DNA from 3 places in the Bradyrhizobium sp. SZCCHNR1093 genome. Region 3 is predicted to be linked to each of the others. Evidence: riboswitches for the same ligand, from Rfam matches in the RefSeq annotation. Region 3 holds a riboswitch; each other region holds the start of a gene.
What was found. Region 3 has a riboswitch for S-adenosylmethionine ahead of QX070_RS07270 (homoserine O-acetyltransferase). Riboswitches for the same ligand answer to the same signal wherever they lie in the genome.
Positions count from the first base shown of each region.

Region 1 (10,436 bases), 350 kb from region 3:
GACCTGTCTCGTGGTGATTGCGCTACGTCAACGTCGGATCCGGTCCGCCGCTGCAGAGCTTCTGCTTCGCGACGAGTTCAGGATCGCCGGAGACGGGCGTGCAGCAGTCAAATCCCATCGATGATCACGCCATGGCGACCGGCACGCTGGCCGCCATCACCACCTTGCCCGAACTCTGGCGCTGGCGCGTCGAACGGAGCCCGGACAAGCAGGCCTACCGACATTTCGACGCAGGAAGCGGCCGATGGGCGAGCTTCTGCTGGCGCGAGATCGATCTCGTCGTCGACCGCTGGCGGCGGGCGCTTGCGGCCGACGGCTTCGCCCAGGGTGAGCGTGTCGCCATCCTGATGCCGAACGGGATCGCGCATCTCGCCATCGACCAGGCCGCGCTCTCGCTCGGCCTGGTGCCGGTGCCGATGCATGCCGTCGATAATGCCGACAGCATCGCCTACATACTCGCCGATTCCGGTGCCCGGCTGCTGCTGGTCGATTCGGACACACGCTGGGATGAGATCGCAGCGGTCGGCGAGGCCCTGCCCGACCTGCGGCGGATCGTCTGCGCCGACCGGCGAACGACCCAGCCGACCGGCGATCCGCGCCTCGTCGATCTGGAGGCGTGGTTGAACGCAGCCGGCAACGCCACGCTTCCCGGCACCCGGATCGCCATCGCGCCGCACGACCTCGCCGCCATCGTCTACACCTCGGGCACGACGGGCCGGCCCAAGGGTGTGATGCTGTCGCACGACAACGTCGTCTCCAACCTCAAGGCCATTCATCAGCGGCTGGCGGCCGATACCGACGACGTATTCCTGTCGTTCCTGCCGCTGTCACACACGTTCGAGCGCACTGCGGGCTACTACTACCCGATCGCCATCGGCGCCTGCGTCGCCTATGCGCGCTCGGTGAAGCAGCTGTCCGAAGATCTGGTGGAGGTCCGTCCGACCATCCTGATCTCCGTGCCGCGCATCTATGAGCGGATCTACTCGGTCATCATGCATCACCGCGCGATCGCAAACCCGCTCGAACGGGCGCTGCTCGACCTGACCATCGCGATCGGCGGCCGGCGCTTCGATGCGCAGCATGGGCGCGGAACCAGACTTTCAGCGTTCGACCGAATCGCGTGGCCGCTGCTGCAACGCCTGGTCGCCGCCAAGATACTGGCTCGATTCGGCGGACGGCTGCACGTCGCCGTCAGCGGTGGCGCCCCGATCGCCGAGCCGGTGGTGCGGCTGTTCCTGGCGCTCGGGCTCGAGGTGCTGCAGGGCTACGGCATGACCGAGACATCGCCCGTCGTCAGCGTCAACACGCCTGACGACAACGACCCTCGCACCGTCGGCCGCGCCCTGCCGGGCATCGAGGTGCGCATCGGCGACAATGACGAGTTGATGGTGCGCGGCCCGAACGTGATGCTCGGCTATTGGCACCGGCCGGAGGAGACCGCGCGCACCAGGGAAGCCGACGGCTGGCTGCACACCGGCGACCAGGCCCGCATCGACGGCGGACGCATCACCATCACCGGTCGGATCAAGGACATCCTCGTCACCTCGACCGGCGAGAAGATCGCGCCCGCCGATCTGGAGACCGCGATCCTGACCGATCCGCTGTTCGAGCAGGCCATCGTGATCGGCGAGAACCGGCCGTTCCTGACCGCGATCGTCGTGCTCAACGCCAACGGCTGGGCTGAGCAGCAGGCGAGGCTCGCGGCGCACGGCCAGCGCGGCACCGAGGCCGAAGCGGCCTCTCTGCTGCGCCACATTGCGCGAGCCGCGAAGGCCTATCCGTCCTACGCGACGCCGAAGGCGGTGCATTGGACCTTGGAGCCGTGGACCGTGCAGGAAGGCCTGATCACGCCGACGTTGAAGAACAAGCGTCCGGCGATCGAGCGGAGCTTCGCGAAGGAGATCGAGGCGATCTATGCAAAACGCGCGGCAGCTTTGCGGCCATCGGCTACCGTACGAAGCTGATTTTGCAGAGCGTAGCAGCAGGACATTGCGGCATTGGAGCGGGCGAAGGGAATCGAACCCTCGTATGCAGCTTGGGAAGCTGCCGTTCTACCATTGAACTACGCCCGCGTTCGCCAATGCTTAGCCGAGACCATGCGTTTCGCCAAGCGGCTTGTTGCCGCGACACCGCCAGGCCCAAGAGTGGCGGACGCAATAGTTCTCCATCGGCCTGATCTCCGGATCGTGATCGGCCGCGACCGCCGGCTCCGGAACGGATCGGGCCGGTCGCGCTTTTGCCCGTTGGAGGCGGCGCCCCTCGCTGCTTCGCCGCGCCGTCAAGGTCCGCCGTCAATGTCCTGGGAGCTCACATCATGCAGAGCCACAGCCCCGCGTCTCAGACCGCAACCTCGAAAGCCCTCGCCATCATGGCGGGCCCGTCGGCGCTCGACCTTTACACCCTCGGCTGCGGTCTGTTCCTTGCCGTCGCGCCCTGGCTGTTCGGCTTTGTCGGCAGCGCCGGCCGGATCGATGCTGCGTTGGCGGGGGCTGCCGTCGTCGTGCTCTCGCTCGGCGGCCTCCTGGCGTTTGCCGATTGGGAGGAGTGGCTGAAGGTCGCGCTTGGATTGTGGCTGATTGCAGCTCCGTGGCTGCTCGGGTTCGTGCATACGTCGGCGATGCATGTCAGCATCACGATCGGGATCGCCGTGACCTTCCTGAGCCTGCTCGAACTGTGGCTTGCGCACGATCCTGATTTTGCTGGCGATAGGCCTGCATTGGTGAGCCAGCCGTAGCGCCTCTGGTCGATCGCACCTCGCCTGCGCGCTGCGCCGCATTCCGCGATCGCGATGCCGATGACAGAGATCGCAGACAACGATCGCAACGGGACGCTTGACAACCATCACCCAAATCAGGGCAAACCCGCCCCGGTCACGCCGCGCTGTTAACACTTTGTAAACAAAGTTGATGCGGGCGATCGTGACGATGATATGATGTGACGTGGGGTTGGGGTGGCGTCATGGGGCGTGGGTATACGATCTTTGATACGGCCCTCGGCCGTTGCGGCATTGCGTGGAGCGATGCCGGAATCACCGGCGTACAACTGCCGGAAGCACGGGAAATCGAGACGCGGCGGCGCCTGTTTCGCCAATTTCCCGAAGCGCGGGAGCAGCGCCCGTGTTCGAATATTGAACTCGCCATCGAAGGCATCACCGCCATGCTGCGCGGGCAGGAGGTCGACTTCTCCGATGTCGTGCTCGATCTCGGCGGCGTGACACCATTCAACCAGCGCGTCTATGATTGCATTCGTGCCATTCCGCGCGGCGAGACGCGCAGCGCCGACGCGATCGCAGACGAACTGCACGTTCCCAAGGCGCTGAATTCGATCGCGCAGGCGCTGAGCAAGAATGCGCTCGTGCTGATCGTTCCCTGTCACCGCGTGCGCGACATCGGCAACGGCCTCGACAAGCCGTCGCCCAACAGCGGCGTCATCTCCAAGCGGCGGCTGCTGTCGCTCGAAGGCGCACGGCCTCATGCGGGCCTGACGTTGTTCGACGCGTTTCTCGCGGTCGACCGGCCGCGCGCGTTGTAAGCGGGCGCCTCGCTGCGCGCGATATTATCTCGGACGCAGCCCTCCTCTTTCATCCGCAATGCGCTAGATTTGCAGGATGACCGCCACCATCCTGTTCGAAAGCCGTGACGTCACCGTCTCCGAGTTCCGCTGTGCGGCGGTTCCGGGCGAGCGTCCCTATGTCGAGCAGTATTCCGGCTACTCGCTGTCCTATGTGCGCAAGGGGAGCTTCGGCTGTCGGCACCGCGGCCGCTTCTTCGAGCTGGTCACCGGCTCGCTGCTGGTGGGCCATCCCGGCGATGAGTTCATGTGCACGCACGATCACGTCTGCGGCGACGAATGCCTGTCATTCTTCTTCGATCATGCGCTCATCGACGAGATCGGCGGCAACAGGCAGGCTTGGCGGGTTGGCGCGATGCCGCCGCTGCCGGAGCTCATGGTCCTCGGTGAGCTCGCGGAGGCCGTCGCCGCGCGCGAGCAGGACCTCGGTCTGGACGAGGTTGGCCAGATCATCGCCAGCCGCTTCGTCGCGACCGCCACGGGCCAGCAGGAACGGGCGGCGACGCCAAGCCTTCGTGATCGCCGGCGCGCGGTCGAGAGCGCATTGTGGATCGACGACAATGCGGCGCGCGACATCGATCTGGCGGCTGCGGCTGGTGAGGCCGGCGTCAGCCCGTTCCATTTCCTGCGGCTGTTCGCGGCCACGATCGGCGTGACGCCGCATCAATATCTGATCCGCTCCCGCTTGCGGCACGCCGCACGGCGTCTCAGCGAGGAGGATACGCCGGTCACCACCATCGCCTACGATTCGGGTTTTGCCGATCTGTCGAATTTCACCCGCACCTTCGCGCGCGCTGCCGGCGTGTCGCCGGCGAAGTTTCGCAAGGCGTCGCGCGGCGAGCGCAAGATTCTCCAAGATCATCTGAGCCGCCATTGATTGGATGATCCCAGCGCGTGCGACGGCCGCACGCGAAGCATGGAGATCATCGATGTACGATCATATCGGCCTCAAGGTCGGCAATCTGGACGCGAGCGTACGCTTCTACACATCGGCGCTGGCGCCGCTCGGCCACATCCTCTGCTCCAAGGACGAGGCGTCGGCGGGCATCGGCCCGAAGGGGGAGCCGGCGCTGTGGCTGTATCTCGACAAGGGCGCCAGCAAAGGCGCCGCCCATATCGCGTTCCGCGCCCAGGACCACGCGGCGGTCGCCAGATTCCACAGCGAGGGTCTGACGGCCGGCGGCAGCGACAATGGCGGCGCCGGGCCGCGCGCGGACTACAGTCCGACCTACTACGCCGCCTTCCTGATCGATCCCGACGGCAACAACATCGAAGCCGTGTGTCCGTGAGGTCCCGGCCATGGCATCGATTCAGAAGGACATCCCGATCGCAGCCTCCGCAGCCGCCGTCTGGGACGCCGTGCGCGACTTCGGCGCCGTTCATACCCGGCTGGCGCCCGGCTTCGTCGTCGATTGCCAGCTCGACGGCGACGTCCGGATCGTGACCTTCGCCAACGGCAATGTGGCGCGCGAACGCCTCGTCAGTTGCGACGAGGCGCAGCAGCGTCTGGTCTACACGATCGAGAGCGAACGCGTGACGCATCACAACGCGTCCGTGCAGATCATCCCCGACGGCGCGCAGGGTTGCCGGATGCTCTGGATCACCGACGTGCTGCCGCACGCCATCGCGCCCTATATCGAGCAGCAGATGGCGCTCGGCACGCGCGCGATGCAGGACGCCCTAGGCGGGCTGCGCGCCTAGACGAGCCGAGCAGCCGTCAGCCGACATGCGGAGATGGCGGGATCTGCGCCCCCGAGCCGAGCTCGGCCGCCAGCACGGCCGGGCGCAGCTCCAGCGCTGCGGCCGGCTTCGGGCCCCAGCGGGTGAGCATGACGGTGGCGAGCGTCAGCACTCCGAGCAGGACCATCGAGGACGCCGCCAGCATGAAGAAGTCGCCCTCGGTCGCGGCATGGCTCAGCAGATAGCTGCCGCCTGCGGCGATGAAGACGAGCCGCACCGTCTGTGCCAGCACCGGACCGATCACCCTGGCTGCGCCCTGCGAGGAGAAGTACATCGAGATCGCCAGGCCGATGAAGGCATACATTGGCGCTGCGACCTGAAGATAGTGCCGACCCGCGCTGCGCGCGCTCTCGTCCTGGGTGAAGATGTCGACCCACAATTGCGGAACGATCGCGATCAGCGTCGACAGCGCACCCACCGACGCGAAAGAGACCAGCCCCGCCGTCCAGGCGATCCGGCGGGCGCGCACGATTCTTTCCGCACCGATCGCCATGCCGACCATCGGCACCGAGGCCATGCCGACGGAGAACGCGACAGTGGTCACCATGAATTCGAGCCGTGCGCCGATGCCGTAGCCGGCCAGCACGGCGGTGCCGAACGATGCCAGCATGTGCGTGAAGATCGCGATCGACAGCACTGATTGCAGCGGCGAGAAGCAGGCGATGGCGCCGACCTTGAGGATGTCGGCGAACATCGCACGGCTGATCTTGAGGCCCCGCAGCTTCGGCCGGACGCGCGCGCGGCCGGAGAACAGATACCAGCCCATCACCGAGATGCTGACGCAGAACGCCAGCAGCGCGCCGGCGGCGACGCCGCGCATGCCGAGCCCGAGGCCCAGACTCAGCGTGCCGCCGAGCACGATCTGCAGCACGGCCGAGCTAAGGATCATGAACGACGGCAGCTTCATGTTGCCGGTGCCGCGCAGGATGCCGGCCATCGAGTTCATCAGCCAGGGCAGGATGGCGCCGCCGAAGAAGATCTGCAGATAGGCCGTGGCATGGCTCAGCACCGCGCCGCGGCCGCCGAGCACCTCCAGCAAGGCAGGTCCGAACACCAGCATGCCGATCATGAAGGTCGCGCCGAACAATAGCGCGATCAGCAGCGCGTGCGTGGCGAGGGTCGAGGCCCGTTCGGTGTCGCCGGCGCCGAGCGCCCGCGCGATCGCCGAGGCCACGCCGCCGCCCATGGCGCCGCCGGACATCGTCATGGTCAGGATCACCAGCGGGAACACCAGTGCCATCGCCGCCAACGCCTCGATACCGAGCCGGCCGATATAGGAGGTCTCGGCGATGACGACGCAGGTGCCTGCCGTGTTCGCGATGATGTTGGGCCAGGCCAGCGACAGCAGGGTGCGCAGAATGGGGCCGTCGACGAGCGCATTCCGAACCGGCTTCGCGATGGGCGGCAACGTACGCCCCTCGCCGACCGGACTGTCGGCCAAGCCGATCTCGGACATGCTCGCTCCCCGTTTGGCCGCGCCATCTGGCGGGACCTTTGTCGTTCCTCCTAGCACACCGCCGGGCCGCGCCCCGTGCAGCGGGCGCATTGCGGGTGCGCGGTCAGCGCGCAGCCGGGCCTAGAGGCGGAAGTGCTTGGAGAGCTTCAGGCCCTGGGCCTGGTAGTTGGAGCCGATGCGGCTGCCATACATCGCGTTCGGCCGGGCCAGCATCTTCTCATAGACGAGGCGGCCGACGATCTGGCCATGCTCGAGGATGAACGGCACCTCGCGCGAGCGCACCTCGAGCACCGCGCGCGAGCCCTGCCCGCCGGCGCCGGCATAGCCGAAGCCGGGATCGAAGAAGCCGGCATAATGGACACGGAATTCGCCCACGAGCGGATCGAACGGCACCATCTCGGCGGCGTAGTCCGGCGGCACCTGCACGGCCTCCTTCGAAGCCAGGATGTAGAACTCGCCGGGATCGAGAATGAGGCTGCCGTCGGGTCGCGCCTTGATCGGCTCCCAGAACTCCTCCACGGCATAGCCGGCGCGGCGGTCGACGTCGACGACGCCGGTATGGCGCTTGGCGCGATAGCCCACATAGCCGTTGGCATTGCTGCCGGACAGGTCGACGGAAAGAGCGACGCCGCCGACGAGATCCGCATCATCGCGATCCACGAGCCGCTCGGCCTGATGCAGCGCGATCAGTTCGTCCTCCGATAGAACCGCGTCGCGGTAGCGGAAGCGGACCTGGGACAGGCGCGAGCCTTCGCGCAGCAAAACGGGAAACGTCTTCGGGCTGATCTCGGCGTAGAGCGGGCCGTGATAGCCCGCGCCGATCATGTCGAACCGTCGCGTGCCGTCGGCGATCACGCGGGTGAACACGTCGAGCCGCCCGGTCGAGCTCTTCGGATTGGCGGCCGCGACGATGTCCTTCGGCAGCGCGAGACTCTCCAAGAGCGGCACGATGTAGACGCAGTTGGTCTCCAGCACTGCGCCGTCGGCGAGCGCGAATTCGTGCAGCTTCAACTCGTCGATGCGCTCGGCGACCGTCGCGCCCGGCCCGGGCAGAAAGCTTGCCCGCACGCGATAGGCGATGTCGCCGAGCCGCAGGTCCAGGCTCGCCGGCTGGATCTGGCTTTCGACAAAATCGTATGCGGGGATGATCAGGCCAGCCTCCGCCATCGCCACGATCATGCGATCGGGGAGGATGCCGTGGGCGTCGGGGCTGAGCGAAAACGGCAAGACCTGATCCTTTGCAGGCGCCGGAACGGCGGCTTATCGAGCCTATATAGGGTCTTTTTACCGGTTATCCGATGGCTGGCTTGACGGAAAGGCCGGTTGCGACTATGAGCACGACTTATCCCGTGGTGATTTGAGCCGGCCGGCTTGCAGCCACGTTAAATAAGTCGCTAAACAGGCCGGGGACGATTGTGATCCCGGCCGTGAGGAGTTTTCCCAGGCCGGTTTTTTTGTGCCCATCGCTGGAGGCGGTGGTCACGATGGAGGTCACATGTCGAAGTCCCCCGCGAAGGCCCCGGCGTCGTTCGCCCGCTATCGTCCTGAAACCCGTCTGGTGCATTCCGGCACCTTGCGTTCCGAATTCGGCGAGACCGCCGAGGCGCTCTATCTGACGCAAGGCTTCGTCTACGCCACCGCCGAGGAGTGCGAGGCGCGCTTCAAGGGCGAGGATCCCGGCTTCATCTATTCGCGCTTCTCCAACCCGACCACGGCAATGTTCGAGCGCCGCATGATCGAGCTCGAGGGCGCCGAGGCCTGCCGCTCGGCCGCAACCGGCATGGCCGCAGTCACCACGGCAATCCTCGCTCCCCTCCGTGCCGGCGATCACGTCGTCGCCGCCAAGGCGCTGTTCGGCTCGTGCCGCTACGTCGTCGAAGATCTCTTGCCGCGCTACGGCATCGAATCGACCCTGGTCGATGGGCTCGACCTCGACCAATGGCAGAAGGCGGTCAGGCCGAACACCAAGTCGTGCTTCCTGGAGAGCCCGACCAATCCGACGCTCGACGTGATGGACATTCCCGCGATCGCCGAGATCGCGCACGCCCGTGGCGCGCGACTGATCGTCGACAACGTGTTCGCGACCCCGATCTGGCAGAGCCCGCTCGCGCTCGGCGCCGACGTCGTGGTGTATTCCGCGACCAAGCACATCGATGGCCAGGGCCGCTGCCTCGGCGGCGTGATCCTGTCGTCGGAGGCGTTCATCGCCGAGCACATCCACAATTTCATGCGCCAGACCGGTCCGTCGATCTCGCCGTTCAACGCCTGGGTCCTGCTCAAGGGCCTGGAGACCTTGGCGGTGCGCGTGCGCGCGCAGACCGAGACGGCGGCGAAGGTGGCCGACTTTCTCGCGGCGCATCCGAAGATCTCGCGGCTGATCTATCCCGGCCGCGAGGACCATCCGCAGGCGGCGACCGTGCGCAAGCAGATGCGCGCCGGCTCGACGCTGGTCGGCTTCGAGGTGAAGGGCGGCAAGACCAGCGCCTTCCGTACGCTCAACGGCTTGAAGCTCGCGCGCATCTCCAACAATCTCGGCGACGCCAAGACGCTGGTCACGCATCCGGCGACGACGACGCATCAGCGGCTGACGCCGGAGGCACGCGCCGAGCTCGGCATCAGCGAGGGCTTCATCCGCTTCTCCGCCGGGCTCGAGCATGCCGACGACCTGATCGAGGATCTGGATGCGGCCCTGAGGGCCGCGTAGCGAATGGCCGCATAGAGAATGGCGAATAGGGCGTACCGATTGCATCCTATTCGCTACTCGCTATTCCCTACTCGCCACTCTCACATCGGCCGATAGGTCAGCACGTTGGCCGGCGTGTTGATGCCGAGCTTGACCTGGCCGACCGAACGGATGATGTCGTCGCCGAGCAGCTGGGCGAAGCAGGCATAGCCCCAATCGCTCATGTGCAGACCGTCCGAGATCACGAACTCGTTGATCGGGATCGCCTGCCGCTCGTGCCAGTCGCGCATCACCTCGAAGCGCGGGAAGATGCCGGCGTGATGCAGCTCGGCGATACGCCCGAGCAGCTTGTTCATGCGGCTGGCGTTCTCCGAGCGCTCGTTGACGCGCGGGGAATATTGCAGGTCGACCAGCACGACATCGGAGGCCGCCGCCTGGATCTTGGCGACGCCGTCATCGACCAGCTTGGCGGTCTCGGCGGGATCGAGATCGCGCAGTACGGCATTGGTGCCGACCTGCCAGATCACGAGATCCGGATGCCGGTCGATCACCGACGTCTCCAGCCGCTTCATCATCTCCGGCGCATCCTCGCCGCCGACGCCGGCATTGATGACGCTGATGTCGACCATCGGATATTGCCGGCGCAGCTGCGCGGCAAGCCGATTCGGATAGGTGTAGTCCGGCGCGCTCGCGCCATAGCCCTGCGTCGACGACGAGCCGAAGGCGACGATGACGACCGGCAGGCCGGAGGCGAGCTTGTTGGCGACGTGCGGCAGCGAAATGAAATTCTTCTTGGCGACGCCCTTCGGCGTCAGGCACGGCACGCGGTTGAAGATGTCGGTGGCCGACTTCGCGACCTGCTTGACCTTGTCGATCGCCCGCTCGGTGATGCTGCGCGACGGCGGCGTCGCCGCGACGGCCTGCCCGGCTGCAGCCGGCGGCTGTGCATCCGTCATGGCCGGCGCGGTCGTCGCCGCAGGCGGCGAG
Region 1 is NZ_JAUHJJ010000002.1:3,520-13,955, reverse strand. Features, by position in the region: gene QX070_RS05675 (AMP-dependent synthetase/ligase) at 99-1,964, shown strand; tRNA gene QX070_RS05670 (tRNA-Gly) at 1,999-2,072, opposite strand; gene QX070_RS05665 (SPW repeat protein) at 2,315-2,734, shown strand; gene QX070_RS05660 (methylated-DNA--[protein]-cysteine S-methyltransferase) at 2,959-3,531, shown strand; gene QX070_RS05655 (AraC family transcriptional regulator) at 3,608-4,447, shown strand; gene QX070_RS05650 (VOC family protein) at 4,500-4,859, shown strand; gene QX070_RS05645 (SRPBCC family protein) at 4,870-5,271, shown strand; gene QX070_RS05640 (MATE family efflux transporter) at 5,288-6,766, opposite strand; gene QX070_RS05635 (2'-deoxycytidine 5'-triphosphate deaminase) at 6,887-7,993, opposite strand; SAM riboswitch at 8,106-8,185, shown strand; gene QX070_RS05630 (O-succinylhomoserine sulfhydrylase) at 8,262-9,470, shown strand; gene QX070_RS05625 (SGNH/GDSL hydrolase family protein) at 9,551-10,436, opposite strand, start outside.
Region 1: linked by a shared signal. The riboswitch ahead of QX070_RS05630 (O-succinylhomoserine sulfhydrylase) and the one ahead of QX070_RS07270 (homoserine O-acetyltransferase) in region 3 are both predicted to bind S-adenosylmethionine.

Region 2 (10,436 bases), on a different contig from region 3:
GCGCTCGGGCCGGCCGGGGCCGGTGCTGATCGACCTGCCGCTCGACGTGCAGCTCGCCGAGATCGAGTTCGACGACGAGACCTATGCGCCGCTGCCGGTCTACAAGCCCGCCGCAACCCGCAAGCAGATCGAAAAGGCGCTCGAGATGCTCAACGCCGCCGAGCGCCCGTTGATCGTCGCCGGCGGCGGCGTCATCAATGCCGATGCCAGCGATCTGCTGGTCGCGTTCGCCGAGACCGTCAACGTGCCGGTCGTGCCGACCCTGATGGGGTGGGGCGCCATTCCCGACGATCACGCGCTGATGGCCGGCATGGTCGGCCTGCAGACCAGCCATCGCTACGGCAATGCCAATTTCCTGGAGTCCGATTTCGTCCTCGGCATCGGCAATCGCTGGGCCAACCGGCACACCGGATCGATCGAGACCTACACGAAAGGGCGCAGCTTCGTGCATGTCGACATCGAGCCGACCCAGATCGGCCGCGTGTTCAACCCCGACCTCGGCATCGTCTCGGATGCGAAGGCGGCGCTGGAGATGTTCCTCAGCGTCGCGCGCGAATGGCGCAAGGCGGGCAAATTGCGCGAGCGGCAGGCCTGGCCCGCGGCGTGCCAGGACCGCAAGCGCAGCATGCTCCGGCGCAGCGATTTCGACCAGGTGCCGATCAAGCCGCAGCGCGTCTATCACGAGATGAACAAGGCGTTCGGCCGCGACACCTGCTACATCAGCGTCATCGGCCTGTCGCAGATCGGCGGCGCCCAGTTCCTCAGCGTCCACCGCCCGCGCAACTGGATCAATGCGGGGCAGGCGGGGCCGCTCGGCTGGACCTTGCCGGCCGCGCTCGGCGTGCGCGTCGCGGATCCGAAGCGTGAGATCGTCGCGCTGTCGGGCGACTATGATTTCCAGTTCCTGATCGAGGAGCTCGCGGTCGGCGCCCAGTTCAACCTGCCTTACATTCATGTCGTCGTGAACAACGCCTATCTCGGCCTGATCCGGCAGGCGCAGCGCGGCTTCTCGATGGACTATCAGGTCCAGCTGTCGTTCGAGAACATCAATGCGCCCGAGGTCGGCGGCTACGGCGTCGATCACATAGCCGTCGCCGAAGGTCTCGGCTGCAAGGCCATCCGCGTGACCGATCCCGACAAGGCGCAGGCGGCGTTTGCGATCGCGCGCGAATGGATGGCGGAGTACCAGGTGCCTGTCGTGGTCGAGTTCGTGCTCGAACGTGTCACCAACATTGCGATGGGGACCGAGATCGACAACGTCGTCGAATTCGAGGAGGTGCTCGACCTGCCGGTCGACGACACCCCGGCCGAGCCGCCGCGCACCTTGCAGCCGGCCTGATCGCAGCGACCGTTCTCATTCGAGGACCAATTCGAGGACCATGACATGCCGCGCTTTGCTGCGAATCTCACGATGCTCTTCAACGAGCTTCCGTTCGTCGACCGCTTTGCCGCCGCCAAGGCGGCTGGCTTCAGCGGCGTCGAGTATCTGTTCCCGTATGATTTCGACAAGGCGGAGCTGCGCGAGCAGCTGGCGCGCCACGGGCTGACGCAGGTGCTGCACAATCTGCCCGCCGGCAATTGGGCCGCGGGCGAGCGCGGCATCGCGATCCTGCCGGATCGCGTCGACGAATTCCGCGACGGCGTTCGTCGCGCCATCGAATACGCGCGGGCGCTCGACTGCCGCCAGGTCAACTGCCTCGTCGGGATAGCGCCTGATGATGCCGACCCGCGCGAGCTCAACCAGGTGCTGGTCCGCAACCTGCGCTTCGCGGCAACCGCGCTGAAAGCGCAGGGGATCAAGCTCTTGATTGAGCCGATCAACACACTCGACATTCCCGGCTTTGTCCTCAACCGCACCGCCCAGGCGCTGCAGCTGATCTCCGAGGTCGAGTCCGACAATCTGTTCGTCCAGTACGACATCTACCACATGCAGATCATGGAGGGCGATCTGGCGCGCACCGTGCAGAAGCATCTCGCCCGCATCGCTCACATCCAGCTCGCCGACAATCCTGGCCGCCACGAGCCCGGCACCGGCGAGATCAACTACGCCTTCCTGTTCCGGCATCTGGATGCGATCGGCTATCGCGGCTGGATCGGCTGCGAGTACAAGCCGCGGACGACGACGATGGACGGGCTGGGCTGGCTGACCGATCGCGCGATCGTTCCCGCGAGCTGAGTTTACTACGTGCCATTCAGCCCGGGTTTGCTGCCGAGGAAGATGCCGCCGCTCCTGTCTCTTCACGCGAGGCTTATGGATTGCATCGAGCGCTACAGGATGGCGCAGCTTCAATGTTGTTGCGCGTGAGTTTCACTCACGCCTTAGCAGCCACGACAGATGCCGTGAATTTTTGTGTCAATCTTCTTCTGCTCGTCGACCCACTCAGCAGGCCATTGTCCGCCTGCCCAAGGCAACTGCTTCCTGTTGGCAAAGTTGATGGGTACCGTAAAGGTGAAGCTATCGTCGCTCATCTCTGCGGGCGGCTCCGGAAATGGTTCCGCTCGCTCAATCATACTTAGGGCCGCCGTATCGAGTAACTCGGAGCCGGCGCTTTCCACCAGTTCTCTGGAAATCAGTTTCCCCTGCCGATCAATGACAAACTTGACCTTGGCCGTGCCACTTTGACCGGCCGCCCCTGGCGGAAACGTTCTCTTGCTCACTAATAGTATTACAATCTTCTTTTTCCACGCTTCGCGAGCGCTTGCCTGAGCGCCGACACTTTCCGTTTGCGCATATGAGAAAGACGCCGAAGCCAGTAGCAGTACGAACAGACCGGCCAGCGAAGGAATTCTCGCGTTCATAAGCGGATTCCATCACACGCGAAGATAATTCACAACCAAAAATTGCCGGTATGGCGCAGTTGCGCGAAGCGCCCGTCCCGTACGTCGCCAGCGTCGGCTGAAAAGGTCCGCGTTGGGCCAGGAGCGGCCGCGCGTTGTTCCTCAAACTGGGGCGTGCTTGCCAAGCTCGATAGTGCCAGCTATCGTCAACTCCAACATCAAGAGTTGGGCCGACGCCCAGCGCCAACCTGCTCCCCGAGCAAGGTGGCTTTCTTCCTTCGGAAGAAGATGTGGCCGGTCCGGCAACTAAACGGGACAAGCCACCACGGCGTCATGCGCTCCTCTCTTCGAAGAAGGGGACGAGAATGACTGTCGATAGAATCGAAATTGAGCCGGCCGATGCAAGGTCCCAGGACCTGATTAACCTCGTAACCGCGCTGGACGATTTCTTAAACAAGGTCTGCGGGGTGGAAAGGAATCACGGCTCTCCAATTGATCGGCTAGCGCACGACGACACGCAAATGTTTATCGCGCGGATTGCCGGACAAGCCGTTGGCTGTGCGGGGCTGCAGGTGTTCGCGGATGGTACCGGGGAGGTGAAGCGCATGTATGTCGTCACCGAGGTTCGTGCAACTGGAATAGGCAGCAGGCTCTTGACGCGCGTCGTGGAAGCGGCCCTGACCGCCAAGCTGCCGGTTCTGCGGCTGGAAACCACGGAATTTCTTCCCGATGCCCAGAGGCTCTATCGGGCGAAGGGGTTCGTTCCGTGCCCAGCGTATGGCGCTTACGTTTCCAACCCGATCAATTTGTACTTCGAGAGATGGCTGACGAAATGATGGTCGAGGGCGATGTGCCGACAAGGAATAGATGATCAAGTCTGCTTTTAGATTGCTCAAATCCCCATAGCGCTTGCCGCGCCACCCCGCTCAACATGCGCGGTTTCCTCCCTTGGAGGGTTTCGGACGCCGGCCGCCCGAATATGCCGCGCCGTCAATCATGCGGCCGGCATCCGAAACCCTTCACATAAGCGGACATCGCTAAACGACATGATGGCGATCCCGGTCATCTATCCAACGGGTAAAATCGTTTCAAGAACCCGTCGATCTCGCTATCGGCTGCCTGCCAGCGTGCTCCACGTTCGCTTCTCAAGAGACAGAGGCCGAGAAGTTCTAGCGGGCCATCGGCAACAAGCTCAAGCGTCCCTTTCTTCGCGATCCAGTGCTCTTCACTGCCCTTATCGAGGCGGTCGACCGAATATCCGAGTTCAACAAGCGTGAGATACGCTGGGACTTCCGTATTGCCCGCTGCCGCAATAATTTCTTGCGCCATCTCATTTCCCCTACCGCGCGGATAGGCGTCCGAGCATCGCCTCGTTCACTGCAACCTTCCTTGCCCGCAGTCCGCGATGATCGCAATGGGTCAAATGCAGCCATTGAGGGCCTTGGTCGCCTGCTTCTGCTTCAGACCTGAGAGCGGGCTGTGCTCCCACCTGTTTGGACGGTTTGGGATGGGCTAGCCGCCGACATCTTTAGTGCGTCTTTTCATCTTCGAGTCTGATCACGATGTGCTGCGCCAAGCCGGAGTTCGAGGAGCCGCTGAGAAAATCTCCGGCCGTATGTCGGGCTGACGAACGGAGGGCCGTCCTGGGAGCGGACAACGGAGGAGGTTGCGAACGATGATCACGGTGTTCGGAGAGGGCAGAGGCTTCCGTGTCGTATGGCTGCTGGAAGAGATGGAACTCCCATACCGGCTTCGGGACGTGGACCTCCTGGCCGGGGTCGAGAACGACGCCGAGTTCCTGGCGATCAATCCCGCCGGATTCATTCCGGCGATCCGCGATGGCGATGTTACGATGGTCGAGTCCGTTGCGATCATGGAGTACATCCTGGGGCGGTATGGGCCGACAGCGCTGGCGCCCGCGGCACATGATGTTGCTTTTCCTGCCTATCAGCAGTTTCTCCACCTCGGTGAGGCCGGCCTCGCAGCCTCGCTTTATTTCGTTTCGGGAGCCCGGCACCTTGCGCCTGAAAGCGAGCGCAACAACTGGAGCGCGCGTCAGGCGATGAACGTGTTCACGACCCGGTTGAGCCTAGTGACGCGGCAACTGGCGCACGCGCCCTACATGGCTGGCGACGCGTTCACCGCAGCGGACATTTCCGTGGGCTACGCGCTCGAAATGGCGCGGAAGAACGTCGGTGTCGTGTTCGATGATCGTGTGCAAGCCTACATGACGCGGCTGCGCGCCCGTGCCGGCTATCAGCGGGCCCTGGAGACGTGCCAGGCCACGCGGCGCTGGTGGACTAGCTAGGTGGCGGAACGAGAGAGGCGGGTAGCTCGCCGACAGAGTCTTCAACCGACGAAACGATCATTTGCATTCGACGCCGCGCCGCGACATATGACGGCCGCTGAAGACGCCATCCGAGGTCACCGATGTCATCTGTTGCGACCGTGTTTGCACAATCCTTCTTTCACGGCACGCGAGCCGATTTGCGGCCGGGCGACATGATCGCGGTCGGATATGCCTCCAATTTCACCGAGGCGGAGCCGCTGTCGTGGGTCTACTTCACGGCGACGTTGGATGCCGCGATCTGGGGCGCCGAGCTGGCTGCCGGTGACGGACGGGGACGGATCTACGTCGTCGAGCCCACCGGTCCGTTCGTCGACGACCCGAACCTGACGGACAAGAAGTTCCCGGGAAATCCGACGCGGTCTCATCGATCCCGCGCGCCGCTGCGCGTCATTGCCGAGGTCGTCCTGTGGCAGGGGCACGCGCCGGAGGTGGTGAAGCAGATGAAGGAGGGCGTTGCGCGCGCGATGACCGAAGGGCCGGGCATCATCGACTGAACGGCGCGGCGGCATCGCACTGGCGTCGATCCGTCGCGCCCGATGGCTGTTTGCGGACGCTGCTACGCGCTCGCCACGCGGCGTCCTCCGTCCAGAACATCGGAAAAGTCCGGTGGCAAGGTCCGTTCGAACTGGTGTCGACTCACGAAATCTCCTCCTCATGAGCCGAGCCTATCGCCGAGAGGCGAGGGTTGGACCTGTCGTCCATGATTGATCGGAGGCGCCGCTCTGCAGCGTCGCTCGCCTTTCGGCGACGGCATGGTTGAAGAGTTCGAGGACGAGGCCGAATGCCGCCAAGTCCTCCTGTTCGATGGCTCCATCGTCATAGCCCTTGAGGGTCTCGGCGATGATCCCGTCGACCTCCCGTTGCCAGGTCAGCAGATCGTGTTCCGAGCCGGCATTGCGCACCTCCGACACCGCCGCAAGAATGCGGTTGCGGCCGCTGGTGTTGTCCTCCAGTTCATCCCGGTTCAGATAGCGGCGCAGCCATTCGGCGGCCGAACCGATGCCGGAAAGAACGAGCAAGGCGAACCAGAAGTAGTCGCTGTACTTGTCCAGAAAGGTTCGCTCCGTGCCGTTGATCACCGCCGCGGCGCCTCGATGCACGGAAGGCTCGGTCTCCTTCTCCGTGTCGGGTTTCATGATGTGCGAAGCGCCGGCGAGGCCTTGCGTGATCGTGTCGCGGACCGCGAAAAGCTGCCGGTAGAAGGCCGCCGCCTTGGCTTCGGAGAGCCCCTTCTTGGCCAGGATCAGGTGATTGACGCTGATCGTGTCGACCTTGTCCTCCGGCCAGGCCGGTTTCGCGTTGAAGACGCTGGCTGGAATTTCCTCGGCCTCGTAGCGCGGATGCTTCAGGGCAACGGCCTCCGATGCTTCGATCGGAAGAAACGTGGGTGCTCCGCGTGCCCGGGAGGTCGCGGTGATCGCGTCCACCGTGATCTTGCTGTCGAGCGGACCGACGGCGAGATACGCATCGAGGGTGGGGTCTTGCGCAAGCTTCTCGATCTCGTCTGTCCCGAATTGAGCCGTGGCAACCTTATCGGGCTGCACGCCGGAGCCCTCCAGAATGGTCTGGAGCACTGCGACGTTTGCTCCGGTCCGCCCGATGATGCCGACCTTGTGACCTGCCAGATGGGCGATATCTGCGATCTTGCCGCTGGCCTTCTGCTTGGGCTCGTTGCCGCGTCGCCCGGAGGGCGACCACAGCACGACATAGTTCTTGCGCAGGACCGCCAGTGTTTGCGCATCGGGCGGCATGCCGAGGTCGCCGCGGCCGACCGCCAGATCGGTCTTGTCGGCGGCCAGCAGGGCCAGAGATTCGGCCGCTCCCCCGGTCGTGATCGGAGAGAGCCGGACGGTCCGGCTTTCCTCACCGAAGGCGTTGGCCATCGCCTGGACCACCTTGTGGTCGTCGCTCGCCGCCGGTCCGACGGCGATCCGGAGCGTCTCGGGCTGCAACACGTAGACCAGGCCGGCCGCAGCGGCGCCAAAGGCGACAAATCCCAGGGCTAGCACGATCAGCAACCGTCGTTGACGGCGATCGTGAGCACTCCTGACCACATCGGACGATGACATCAGCGGACCCTCTGAGAAAACGCGTGTTGGCTCCAAGCGCACTGGAACTTGGGCGAACCGGTGTCAACCCGGAATGTTCCGCCGCTTCTGGCGAGAGTTGACAGCCTTGCTGGATCGCTTTGGGTCAGGTGGTTGAGGTGGCGACGGTCGCAATCAGGATAGCTCCAGGTCTGCGCATCTGCCTCACCGTGACGTTTATAAGGCCTACACTCCTCGGACGCCAAGTCTCTTTGCAACAGATCGGTTCTATGACCCCTCTAACAAGTCGCGCAATTTTGCCTTCAATCCGCTCCCCCCTGGCCCATCGCCGATCTTTTCGAGCGCGAACCGTGCGAACCCTTGCGCCTCCGCGTTCTTGCCTGCGGCTTTTCTCATATGTCCGAGTGCCCAGGCCATCAGAACGCCCGTGTTGCCGAACCCCTTGAAGTCGCAGGTTTGCCCCGCAAAGGCTTCCGGCGTCACTGTGGTCAGTGGCGACGTGGGCTGCGCCATGAAATCTAGTTGAGCTCTGCCGACCTGCTCATACATTGCGCATGCGTCGCGTGCTGCGGCGTCCATACTCAACTGGTTTGGCTCGTAGTCCCACCATTGATCACCCGGCTGCCTCGCAAGTCTCCTACGAAACAGGCAGTCCATTTCGCGCATGCGCTTAGGCTCAGGTGCTTCTCCCGAGAGGAGTGGTATGGACATCGGCTGAATGCCCATATTGACGGCGAACTTTCCGCCATACCGGCTCCCCTGAACTTCAACTACCTGACATTGACCGCCAACCAGCCGCCAGTAGCGTTGGCTTGTGCCAGAGAACCCGTCCCGCCGGAGTGTTGGCGCGAACTGGCTCCGAATGGCTTTTGGCAGGGACGCTTTGAGATTGCTCACGAGCCAATCAAACGTTCGATTGCAATCCCAGCTGCGCCGATGACTGGCATCTTTGGCTGCTGCGCGCATGCTTCAAGCCGCCGGCCAGCGGCCGCACCACCAGTAAGTTCGCGCCGCCGCATATGACCTCCAATCGAAGCGAGCTTGGTGGTCCGTAGGATACAGCATTGGCGGGGATCGGTCACCGGCTGCAAGAAAATTGCTTTGCAACCCGCCGAGACGAGAGGACCGCTTCGGGTCAGAAGCAGACATGCGGCGACATGCGCAAGAATGGTCACAAATCGCTCACAAGAAAGGGGCGTAGCGTCAGACAGGATCAACTATCGAAAAAGTCTGGAGGTAGGATGCGTTCGAACTCGTGTCGACGCACGAAATCTCCTCCCGGATTGCGCGCCCACACTTCCACCAACTCCTGCAGGATCCACGTCATAGCCAAACCGTCGCACTGCCCGGTGTGGTGATCGTGAAATGGCGGATCATCGGAGAGATTGTTCAGTACGCCCAAGTCGGTCGCTAACTCTTGGACGTCTTGAGACTTGGGAATAATACCGACGAGAAAGGATCTATTGCACGCTTGGCAGGCGACGCGAGCGAGCACGGACACATCGTTATAGATTGAAAGTTTGCGAGGCCCAAAAGGCAGATAGCGAGGAACTCCATCATGAAACCATGCCGGCAGCTCCGCTATCTTGCTTTCTATGTCATAGTAAGAGATGCGCATCATCCAGCCCAAGTTCATAGGTTAAACGCCAATCCTAACCACGCCATTAGCGCTTGGCCAGCGCCCCTTTATTCTTGACCGTAATAAACCCGACCACCCAGAGCCAGCACGGCTCAGACGAAATTTGCCACGATGCCGCTTCGGGTCAAAATGCGAAACACTCGACCTGCGCAATTCCAGTCGGCTGACCGCCCCAGAGCAGACATCAAAGTGGCGGCTCGCCACTTCGCTTATGGGCCAGAAGCTGACGTTTCTCACTCTGGGAGGCGGACGAACAAGTACAATACCGCACGCGACCACCGGCCATTTGCCGAACTTTCCGATAAACGGCGCTTGCTGCGACCCCACGCGCAAATTCCAATATCGCCGGTCGAAATAGAATGTGTGGCACGGCGGGGATTGAGTTGATTTCGCTACGAATGCTTGTTGGTCTGGCTCTAGTTGTGACCTTGCTCTTTGTCGCCGCAGGCGCGGCGACATCGCTCCTTGTAGCTCATGGCGCTGAAGAGATCGCTGGATCTGAGCCGTATTGCATCCAGATTTCTGACGGGGCCTCCGACTACCGGCCCGCACGCGTATGGTTCGACCTGTCGATCTTTAAAATGAGGGCCGAGCACGATGGTCCGCTCTACATGCAGCACCACGCGATCCTCGTTGTCGGCGAACCCACCAATGCGCGCCTATATCACTGGTCGTATCTCCACCGCGCCTTCGAGCCGGGCGTATTAAACGGGCAGATTGAGGGTCGGGGGCCGGCGATTACATGTCTGCAGGTGCGTGACTTCGTGGGTAAGCGGCTGGCACTGATCCCCATGTCGCCGGACAGCTATTACATCAGGTATTCTGGAGGTGAGACATATCTGATCCCAACCGTCTGGCAAGCAGAGTGGAGCGGCGGGTCAAGCCCGAGCTTGCTGCTTGCTACGACCGCTCCCGACTTCCAACCACTCAACCGCCGTCTGATGCCGGTGGAATTTGACAGCAACTCGGTCTTCGTCACGTGGGACCCCGAATGGATGCTAAGTCTAATGAAAGATCCGCCCGGCGGAGAAATTGTCGAGCAAAGTAGAGAGTTTGGTCTCGTGAAGACCAAAACCATCACGCATGGCAAGGACGGCAAGGAGTACGTCGGAAATGGCTATCTTGCTTATGATGACGGTCATGGCGTCAACACCACGATAATAGGCTGCGGCACGCCGTCCGAGGCTGTTCCGAAGTCCTGTCAGCACCGCTTCATCAACAAGGGCCGACACTTCTATTTCCGTCACCGGCCGGAGGACGTGCCCAATTGGCAGAGGATGCAGCAGCGTATCCTTGACTTGATGGCGTCGTTCGAGGTTCACCGCCGCTCGTAGCGAGATCAACCGAGCGGGTTGTCAGGGGAGTCCAAGTTGGTGTCGAGGTCAGCTTCGGGCCATGAGCGTCGATTTGGCCGCACGCCCGCCGGTTCCGATCTACCCCTCACAGCAGACGTGTAGGCGAACATCGGATTTCGTCGGTAAGGGCCAATAGGCGACATGCCGATTGCCAGCCTTTTTGGCTAGACGGACATTTGACCGGGAAAGTGGTCACATTCTACCCCAGCAAAGTACTTCAGCAACGAGATGCTTCTACTTCAATGCAATCTCGTTAGCGGTGCTTA
Region 2 is NZ_JAUHJJ010000009.1:59,003-69,438, reverse strand. Features, by position in the region: gene gcl (glyoxylate carboligase) at 1-1,339, shown strand, start outside; gene hyi (hydroxypyruvate isomerase) at 1,385-2,176, shown strand; gene QX070_RS24860 (energy transducer TonB) at 2,320-2,799, opposite strand; SAM-I-IV-variant riboswitch at 2,989-3,098, shown strand; gene QX070_RS24855 (GNAT family N-acetyltransferase) at 3,144-3,614, shown strand; gene QX070_RS24850 (hypothetical protein) at 3,841-4,107, opposite strand; gene QX070_RS24845 (glutathione S-transferase family protein) at 4,454-5,086, shown strand; gene arr (NAD(+)--rifampin ADP-ribosyltransferase) at 5,209-5,622, shown strand; gene QX070_RS24835 (ABC transporter substrate-binding protein) at 5,794-7,197, opposite strand; gene QX070_RS24830 (DUF4304 domain-containing protein) at 7,444-8,073, opposite strand; gene QX070_RS24825 (hypothetical protein) at 8,390-8,812, opposite strand; gene QX070_RS24820 (hypothetical protein) at 9,175-10,149, shown strand; gene QX070_RS24815 (hypothetical protein) at 10,434-10,436, opposite strand, start outside.
Region 2: linked by a shared signal. The riboswitch ahead of QX070_RS24855 (GNAT family N-acetyltransferase) and the one ahead of QX070_RS07270 (homoserine O-acetyltransferase) in region 3 are both predicted to bind S-adenosylmethionine.

Region 3 (10,436 bases):
TCGAACAACCGACCATCGACCGCATCGAGGGCAACACTGCGGTGCCCGCCGCGCGCGCCGATCATGCCGAATTGCACGGCCGTGTTGCCGAGGGCTCGCCGTCCGACCATCCGGTGCTGGAGACCGCGTTGCAGATCGCGAACGGCAGCATCCAAGGCAGCCATCCTCTGCTTGCCGAACCGTTCAATACCGACGTCCAGGCCCGCGTCACGGGTCTCAAGGACTTCAGGCCCAAACCCTGGCCGGAGCGGTTTCGCGAGATCCAGGCGGCGGGCGGTCATGTCGAGATCGTCCAGTCGCGCATCCAGCAGGGCGAGCTGCTGGCCGTCGCGTCGGGCACGCTCAGCCTGACCGCCAATGGCGGCATCGATGGCGAAGTGCAGATGACGGTCGCGGGGATCGAAAAGGTCATTCCGGCGCTCGGTCTCGACAAGATGCTCGAAAACGGCGTGCCGCAGGGGACGCTCGATCGCGTAGCGCCGGGTGTGAAGTCGCAAGACGTCAACAACCTGCTCGGTGCGCTCGACCGCGCGATTCCCGGCCTCGGCAAGGTCGTTAAGCAGAACGCCAACGTCGGCGTCGCGCTCGGCATCAATGCGCTCGGCAAGGAGGCCACCCTCGAAGGGCGCAAGGCGCGGACCTTCCCGTTGCGCTTCGCCGACGGGGTCGTGGTGCTCGGTCCGTTCAAGGTCGCCCGCGTCCCACCGCTGTTCTGAAGCCTTCAGGGCTTCTTCAACTGCGGCAGCGGCCGGCCGAAGTCCGGCGCCGCCGAATCCTGGCCGATATCGACGATGCCGCGGCGGATCGCACGGGTGCGGGTGAAGTGATCGAACAGCGCATCGCCGTCGCCGCGGCGGATCGCCCGCGTCAGCTTGGAGAGGTCCTCGGTGAAGGTGCCGAGCATGTCGAGCACGGCATCCTTGTTGCTCAGGAAGATGTCGCGCCACATCGTCGGGTCGGAGGCGGCGATGCGGGTGAAATCGCGAAAGCCGCCGGCGGAGAACTTGATCACCTCGGACTCGGTCACCTGCGCCAGCTCGTCGGCGGTGCCGACGATGGTGTAGGCGATCAGATGCGGCAGGTGGCTGGTGATCGCGAGCACGCGGTCATGATGATCCGGCGTCATGATCTCGACCTTGGCGCCAAGCGCGGCCCAGAACGCGCGCAGACGATCGATCGCGTTGGCATCTACACCGTCGGGCGGCGTCAGGATGCACCAGCGGTTGATGAACAGCTCGGCGAAGCCGGAGTCCGGTCCCGAATTCTCGGTGCCGGCGACCGGATGCGCCGGTACGAAATGAACATGCGCCGGCAGGTGCGGCGCCATGTCGCGAACGATGGCGCCCTTCACGGAGCCGACGTCGGAGACGATGGCGCCGGGCTTCAGATGCGGCGCGATCTCTTCGGCCACGGGACCGCACGCGCCGACGGGAATGCAGAGGATGACGAGGTCGGCATCCTTGACCGCCTCGGCATTGCTCGCAACGACGCGGTCGACGATGCCGAGCTCGGTCACGCGGGCGCGGGTCTTGTCCGAACGCGCCGTGGTGACGATTTCGCCGGCCATGCCTTGCAGCCGCGCCGCGCGCGCGATCGAGCCGCCGATCAGGCCGAAGCCGATCAGCGCGATGCGTTCGAACCGTCCCGCGACGCTCACTTCGTCCTCATGAATTCGCTGAGAGCCTCGACGACCAGACGATTGGCCTCCTCGGTGCCGATCGTCATGCGCAGCGCATTCGGCAACTTGTAGTTGGCGAGCGCGCGCAGCACGAGGCCGCGCCGTGTCAGGAATTCGTCGGCCTCGACCGCGGTGCGGCCCTTCTCGGTCGGGAAGTGGATCAGGATGAAGTTGGTGACGCTCGGCGTCACCTTCAGCCCGAGCCTGCCGATCTCCTCAGTGAGCCAGTTGCGCCAGGTCTCGGTGTGTGCCTTCGACATCTGCTGATGCGCGGTGTCCTCGATCGCGGCGACCGCAGCGAGCATCGCGGGCGAGGAGACGTTGAACGGCCCGCGGATGCGGTTGATGGCATCGACGATGTGCGCCGGGCCGAGCATCCAGCCGACGCGGAGCGCTGCGAGGCCGTGGATCTTGGAAAAGGTGTGGGTGACGACGGTGTTCTCGGTCGTGGCGACCAGCTCGATCCCGAACTCATAATCGTTGCGCGAGACGTAGTCGGCATAGGCGGCGTCGAGCACCAGCACGACATGCGAGGGAAGGCCGGCGCGCAGCCGCTTGACCTCGTCGAACGGGATGTAGGTGCCGGTCGGGTTGTTCGGATTGGCGAGCCACACGAGCTTGGTGCGCGGCGTCACCGCGGCCAGGATCGCGTCGACGTCGGTGCGATACTCGGTCTCGGCGGCAACCACGTTCCTGGCGCCGCAGCCCATGGTCGCGATCGGATAGACCAGGAAGCCGTGCGCGGTCGAGATCGCCTCGTCGCCTTGCCCGAGAAAGGTGTGTGCCAGCAGATTCAGGATCTCGTCGGAGCCGGCGCCGCAGACGATGCGGCCGGGATCGAGGCCATAGGTGCGGCCGATCGCCTCGCGCAGCACCCGCGAGGTGCCTTCCGGATAATCCTCCAGATGTGTGGCCGCGCTCTTGAAGGCCTCGATCGCCTTGGGTGAAGGACCGAACGGAGTCTCGTTCGCCGACAGCTTGAACACCTTGCGGCCCGGCTCGGGCTTCGGGCTCTTGCCCGGCGTGTAGGGCGCAATGTCGAGGATGCCGGGATTCGGCACGGGGCGGTTCATCGTCAACTCCGGAAAATCATCACTGGCGCGGGGCGTCTCAGCTGGGAACCGTATAGCGTTTCGCATGGCCGCCGACGAGGGCCGTCGAGCGCACCGAGGCGCCCGCCGCGATCAGGGCAGCCTTGATCTTGTCGAGGTTCGACGGCGACTCGATCGACACCAACAGCGCCGCGCCGTCAAAGGCGGTATCGGGCACCGCGATGACGTCGGCGAGCGGCGACAGCGCGCGGGACACCTGCGCATTCCAGCCGGAGACGCGGATGCTCCAGGTCTCGACCTCCAGCACCAGCGCGTCGTCCGCGACGCGCGAGATCGCGAACACCGGCAGCGCCGCCGGATGGTCGGCCCGCTCGATGAACGGCATCCGCGCGATGATCTTCGGCGCGCCCGCGGGCTCCAGCGTGATCCACCACGGCGTATGCCCCGAGGTCGTCGACACCAGCGCGAGATCGCCCTTCGAGCGCGCCACGGCTTCGACGGCGGCCTGGGCGCTGAAATGGGCGACATAAGGCACCACGAAGCCGAAATGGAACCTGGCGGAATCGCGCATCGCGGATTCGCCGACCGACACGTCGGCGTGAACCGAGAACGGCGCCTGCACGTAAGTGAACGTCGAGACGATCACGCGCCAGATGCCCTCGACGGTGTCGAGCGGCAGGATGCCGCGATGGCGCTGCACCAGGCGCCGCATCATGTCGGCCTCTCGCGCCGGGCGGAACGCCGAGCCGACCTCCTGGGTCTTCTTGACCTTGATCAGCCGGTCGATGATGTCGGCCCTGTTCATCAGGAGCTGATGGACCTGCTCGTCGATCGCGTCGATCTCCTTGCGCAAATCGGCGAGCGAGGGAGGGGCTGGCGGCGGGGTCGACATGGGCAGGGTCACTCTTCGCAGGCCGCGGGTCAACGCGCGGCGGACTGGAACGGATGCCGTTCTCTCCGATGCGGGGGACGTGCGCAACAGCAAGTTTACCTCGTGCTGCCTAGGCTTGGCTGACCTGCAGCCATGGGGCGCCCGATCGGCGGTCAACCCGAGCTTGCCTTGACGAGGAGCGCCCGCGGGACTAGTTTCTGCCTGTTCCGTGGTCATTTGAGCCGGCCGGCTTGCAGCCACGTTAAAAAACTCGCTAAACAGGCCGGGGACGTTATCGATCCCGGCCGAACCCCAGTTCAGGCCGGGTTTTTCATGGCCTGATGTGTCACGTGGTTCGGGAGCCCTTGCCGGATGGCCGGGGTGAGAGACATGACAGGCCTGACGCCGAAACCCACCTCCGCGCTGCGCACGATTGCGCCCGAAGAGCGCTCGCACGAGGTCGATCATCCGAGCTCGCTGGTCGCGCAGTTCGGTGCCGACAAGCCGCTCAGGCTCGATTGCGGCGTCGACCTGTCGCCGTTCCAGATCGCCTACCAGACCTATGGCGAGCTCAACGCCGACAAGTCGAACGCGGTCCTGGTCTGCCACGCGCTGACCGGCGACCAGCACGTCGCCAACCGTCATCCGGTCACCGGCAAGCCGGGCTGGTGGGAGACGCTGGTCGGCCCCGGCCGTCCGCTCGATCCCAGCCGCTATTTCATCATCTGCTCGAACGTGATTGGCGGCTGCATGGGCTCGACCGGCCCGGCCTCGCTGAACCCTGCGACCGGCAAGGTCTGGGGGCTCGATTTCCCGATCATCACCATCCCCGACATGGTGCGGGCGCAGGCGATGCTGATCGACCATCTCGGCATCGACACGCTGTTCGCCGTGGTCGGCGGCTCGATGGGCGGCATGCAGGCGCTGCAATGGACGGTGGCCTATCCGCAGCGCGTGTTCGCCACGCTCGCGATCGCCTGCGCCACGCGGCACTCGGCACAGAACATCGCCTTCCACGAGCTCGGCCGCCAGGCCGTCATGGCCGATCCCGACTGGGACCACGGCCGCTACGGCGACAAGGGCACTCATCCGCATCGCGGCCTCGCGGTGGCACGGATGGCCGCGCATATCACTTATCTGTCGGATGCCGCCCTGCATCGCAAGTTCGGCCGCCGCATGCAAGACCGCGAGTTGCCGACGTTCTCGTTCGACGCCGACTTCCAGGTCGAGAGCTATCTGCGCTATCAGGGCTCGTCCTTCGTCGAGCGCTTCGACGCCAACTCCTATCTCTATCTGACGCGGGCGATGGACTATTTCGACATCGCCGGCGACCACGATGGCGTGCTGGCGGCGGCGTTCCGCGGCATCAAGACGCGCTTTTGCGTGGTGTCCTTCACCAGCGACTGGCTGTTTCCGACTTCGGAGTCGCGGGCGCTGGTGCATGCGCTCAACGCGTCCAGCGCGCGCGTGTCGTTTGCCGAGATCGAGACCGACAGGGGGCACGACGCGTTCCTGCTCGACGTCCCCGAGTTCTTCGAGATCGCCAGCGCTTTTCTCGATTCCGCCGGCAAGGCGCGCGGCCTCAAGGTCGCGACGGGAGGCTGAGACATGAGCATGCAGGGTGTGCTGCCGCTGAACGGATTCTCCGGCGGCGAGGTGCTGGCCTATCGGCCCGATCATCTCCTGATCGCCGGCATGGTCGAGAGCGGCTCCAAGGTGCTCGACATCGGCTGCGGCGACGGTGACCTGCTGCAGCTGCTCGAGAGCCGCGGCATCGACGGCCGCGGCATCGAGCTGTCGCGCGAGGGCGTCAACCATTGTGTCGCCAAGGGCCTCGCGGTGGTGCAGGGCGATGCTGACACCGATCTCGTCGATTATCCCGACGATGCGTTCGACTACGTGGTCCTGTCGCAGACCCTGCAAGCGACGCGGCGGCCCAAGACGGTGCTGGAAAATCTCCTGCGCATCGGCCGCCGTGCCATCGTCACCTTCCCGAATTTCGGCTTCTGGCGGCTGCGGCTGCAGCTGCTGGTCGGCGGCCACATGCCGCGCACCGACAATCTGCCTTTCACCTGGTACGACACGCCGAACATCCATTTCTGCACCATCAAGGACTTCGTCCAGCTCTGCGACGAGATCGGCGTCAAGATGGAGCGCGCCGTCGCACTTGATAGTTACGGCCGTCCCTTGCGCGTCGCCATGCCCTGGTGGTTCTGGAACATGTTCGGCGAGCAGGGGGTGTTTCTTCTGAGCAGGGCGGAGAAGGGGCGGTAGGGGCAGGGGCGACATTCGCTGGGCGCCTCGTTCAAGTTTGCGGCCCGCTCTCTCCGCCGTCATGGCCGGGCTTGTCCCGGCCATGACGTCTTGCAGTATGGCGAGATGGCGGGCGGCTACGTGTACTTCATGACTAATCGTCCCAACGGTGCGCTCTATGTCGGCGTGACCAGCGATCTCGTGCGCCGTGTCTTTCAGCATCGATCCGGCTTGGTTGACGGCTTCACCAGGCGGTATGGCTTGAAGCGATTGGTGTACTTTGAAGTCTTCGACGACATTCAGAGCGCGATCCAACGGGAGCACAACATCAAGCATTGGTCGCGCGCCTGGAAGATTGGACTGATCATTGCGAGCAATCCCGACTGGGACGATCTCTACGATAGGATCACAGCTTGAGGCGTGCACGAGGACGGACGTGGATGGCCGGGACAAGCCCGGCCATGACGAGCTTGGGGTGGCGGGATTTCACTTTTCAAAGAGCCGATGGCGGCTGAGACAAGGCTGCGCATCCCCGCGGCGCATCTGCGCCCGAGCTATGCGTCATGCATCGCCTCCGATAGCGAAGAGGCGCAGGGAAGGCCGGATGCTGGCCGCACCCATGGCCCGCCTGCGGAAAAAATGCAGGCGGCAGGAACCACAGGTACGAGCCGGAACACCCGGCCTTCCCTGCGCGATGGTTGAACGGCTGCTTCGCATTCTCCTCGGTGCGCCGGGCTTTTTGGCCACCGTGTCGCGCAATGCGCTTGCGCGCATCGCGCTGGATACCAGCATCGGGGTATCAGGACCGCGCGACTTGACCGTGCGTGCCGGAATTGCTCGTCCGCGCGAGGAAGCCCCACGCGCAATCCGACACGCCCACCGCATCCCACCTCAGCGTTCGTGACGACCGCGATACGCCCCTCTTGCAGTGAGGCGGGACGGGCGGAAATCTGCGCTTGATTTGGCCGACGACGCAAGCCGCGATCGTGCGACAAACTAACACGACGGGCAGTCCGTGCATGAGGCTCATGCGCAAACTGCCCGTCGTGCAACGTCTGATGCCGTTCCTACGGCTTGCCCCGTGATCTACAGCAAGCCGACCTTGTGCATGATGTCGCGGATCTGCGCCGGACTGGGATCACCGACCGCCGGGCTGGACCACTCGCTGGTCGTCGTTGCCGGGCCCCTGGCAACCGAACCGGCTCCGTTGAGCTTGCCATTGGGCGCCTGCGGCACCAGCGTCGGAGACGTCGCGCCGCTCTGCGCCTCGCCGCGCGCCAGTCCGAGCAGGCGACGGAGAACGTCGAGCGAGGGATCGGCCGTGGGCGCGGAGGCCACGCCCGCTTCCAGGCCGAGTGCGCGCATCGCGTTCGGCAGTCCGGCACCCGAACGGTTGGGATCGCCGAACTGCAGCGGCGTCGATGTCTCCTTCAGGATCTGGAACAGCCGCTCCACACGCCGCGCGTCGCGTGTCGCGAACTGGCCCTTGAAGTCGGGATGATGCGCCAGCACGAGCGCGGCGAGGCCGGTGACGTGCGGCGTGGCCATCGAGGTGCCGTCCCAGGCCCCGAAGCCATCCGTCGGCAGCGAGGACACGATGCCGACGCCCGGCGCGCAGACGTCGATCTCCGGCCCGAAGCAACTGAACTTCGCCGGAAAATATCCGTCGGCGCTCCGGAAGCCGTCCAACCCCTGCTGGGCGTGGAAGCTGTCCTCGGGAAACTCGCCCCATTTGCCCATCGCGGCGACCGCCAGGCAATGCGGCGTCGAGCCCGGAAACTGGACCGGCCCCGACGAGTTTCCCGCGGCGACGATACAGGCGAGGCCCATCTGCTTGGCCCGCAAGATCCGCTCCTCGATGATCTGCGACGGCTCGCCGCCGCCCAGACTCATGTTGGCGACGTCGATGCCATTCTCCATGCAGTAGTCGAGCGCCGAGACGAGATCGCTGAACCGGCCGCCCGGGAAGATCCGGCAGACATGGATTTCGGCCGCCGGAGCGAAGCCGCGAATGCCTCCGCCGGAGCCGATCGGTCCGCCGGCGATGATCCCGGCGCAATGCGAGCCGTGACCGATGGTATCGACGGTCCAACTCGCGGGATCATTGCCGACGATGCTCTTGCCGATCGTGACGCTGTGCAGATTGCGATGCGTCGGCGCGGCGCCGGAATCGATCACCGCAATCTTCACTCCCGCGCCGTTATAGGCGAGGGGCAGGCGATCGAGGCCCATCGCGCGCTGGCCCCAACCCAGCAATTGCTGGCCGGGAAATCCGCGCAGATAGGCGCCGAGCGTCTTCGCGGCGATGCGGTTCACGCTGTCGGGGGTCAGTTGCGGACGATCGAGCCAGAAGGTCCAGTAATCGACCCGCGGCTTGATCAGGATCGAGCGGATGGTGTCGGGCGTCTCGCCCTGAATCTTGAGCGTGACGCGGCCGCTGGCGTCGGTGACGCCCTGAACCGGCCACACGCTGCCGAACACGTACACTTCCACCTCCGGCAGCGGGCCGCTCTCGCCGACCACTTCGATCGTCGTCGAGAACCCGTCGGCCAAGGGAATGAGAACGCCGGGATTGGGAAGCTGGTGCGGCGCCGGCACCTGGGGGACGGTCGGATCGAGCATGTAGGTGAGCGGCGCATCGCGCTCGACCGCGAGCCGTGCTCCGGCCTGGGCCTTCAGCAATTCGGCCTTGTCGGGCGCCATGCGGGCCAGCACCATCGGGCCGAGCGGTGCTTGTCCTGGGTCGGCGCTCTGAAATCCGAGCAGGCGCGGCGGCTGAATTGTCTTCACCACGTCGATGTCGGGGCTGTTTGTCAGTTGTTGGACGATGAAGTCGGCGCTGAAGGTCCCAAGCCCCATCTGCTGGCGCGGTGCCAGGATGTACTGCGCCCGCCGTTGCGAGATCGTTGCGCCGGGTTGACCCGTTGCTGGCGCCGCCGTGCCGCCGTCGCTGCGGCTGGTCCCTTGTGCGGCTGGGGCTGATGCGGCGGTCACCCGTGCTGCGGCCTGCGGTGCGGCAGCGGCCTCGGCTGACGGCTGCACCGCTCCGGGTTGTGCTCCGGTGCCGTTGACGGCCGTGCCGGCCGCATCCTTCTGATCCGAGATTTCAGGCTTGCTTCGTGCGGCCATTTGCGGGCTCCTTCATCCTCGCTCGTGACATCGTCGGGAGGCGCCGCTGAAGTCAGCCGGCGCCAAAGGGTTTCAGCGGAGCGTTCGGCTCCACCACGATCGTGCTGAAAGTCGATCGGAGGCGATCGGCCTGGCTCTTCGTCATCGACAGGATGACGACGTCAGGTGCGACCTGACCGACGCGTTTCACGCTGGGCTCGCGGCTCAAGTGATCAGCGAGCTGGCCGGACTTGACCGGCTCGCCTTGCACGATGAATTCCTGTTCTGAGTTCGGATCCGCCATGCGTCGTTCCCTCCATGTCAGGTCGGCGGTGGGCGGACTTTTCGTGCGCCCACCGCTTCACTCTCTTGGACCCGCGTTGCGATGTCGCGGGTCGTTGCTTCCAATCGGTCGTCCTAGTGCATCGTGCCGGCGGGCTGGCCGGTGCTGAAGATGCCGAGCGTGTGCCCGATGTTGAGGCCGGTCTGCGCGCCCTGTCCGATCTTCTTCAGCACGCTCCAGAAGCCCTGCAGCTCCATGTCGGTGGGCTGCGCCGCGGCCTGCTGGCCCGGCTGGCCGGCGCTGAAGATGCCGAGATTGTGCCCGACGTCGAGGCCGGTCTGGACGCCCTGTCCGATCTTCTTGAGCACGCTCCAGAAGCTCTGCAGCTCCATGTCGGTCGGCTGCGCGGCCGCCGCCTGCTGGCCCGGCTGGCCGGCGCTGAAGATGCCGAGATTGTGGCCGACATCGAGGCCGGTCTGGACGCCCTGGCCGATCTTCTTGAGCACGCTCCAGAAGCTCTGCAGCTCCATGTCGGTCGGCTGCGCCGCCGCAGCGGCTTGCGGACCGGTGCTGAAGATGCCGAGGTTGTGGCCGACATTGATGCCGGTCTGGACGCCCTGACCGATCTTCTTGAGCACGCTCCAGAAGCCCTGCAGTTCCATGTCGGTCGGCTGCGCCGCGGCGGTGGCGGCTTGCGGACCGGTGCTGAAGATGCCGAGGTTGTGGCCGACATTGATGCCGGTCTGGACGCCCTGACCGATCTTCTTGAGCACGCTCCAGAAGCCCTGCAGCTCCATGTCGGTCGGCTGTGCCGCGGCGGTGGCGGCTTGCGGACCGACGCTGAAGATGCCGAGGTTGTGGCCGACGTTGAGGCCGGTCTGGGCGCCCTGTCCGATCTTCTTGAGCACGCTCCAGAAGCCCTGCAGCTCCATGTCGGTCGGCTGCGCCGCGGCGGCGGCCTGCGGATCGGTGCTGAAGATGCCGAGGTTGTGGCCGACATTGAGGCCGGTCTGGACGCCCTGTCCGATCTTCTTGAGCACGCTCCAGAAGCCCTGCAACTCCATCTCCGACGGCTGCTCGGTGCCGGGGCCGACGGAGAACGGCGCGAACCCGCCCGCGATTCCGCCGATGGCGCCGCCGAAGTCCCGGCCGGTCTTGCCGCCGATCAGACGTCCGATCGCTTGTCCGGCG
Region 3 is NZ_JAUHJJ010000002.1:352,676-363,111, forward strand. Features, by position in the region: gene QX070_RS07250 (DUF2125 domain-containing protein) at 1-716, shown strand, start outside; gene QX070_RS07255 (prephenate/arogenate dehydrogenase family protein) at 722-1,657, opposite strand; gene hisC (histidinol-phosphate transaminase) at 1,654-2,751, opposite strand; gene QX070_RS07265 (chorismate mutase) at 2,789-3,622, opposite strand; SAM riboswitch at 3,821-3,900, shown strand; gene QX070_RS07270 (homoserine O-acetyltransferase) at 3,992-5,206, shown strand; gene metW (methionine biosynthesis protein MetW) at 5,210-5,875, shown strand; gene QX070_RS07280 (GIY-YIG nuclease family protein) at 5,981-6,271, shown strand; gene QX070_RS07285 (S8 family serine peptidase) at 6,941-8,983, opposite strand; gene QX070_RS07290 (hypothetical protein) at 9,036-9,266, opposite strand; gene QX070_RS07295 (hypothetical protein) at 9,380-10,436, opposite strand, start outside.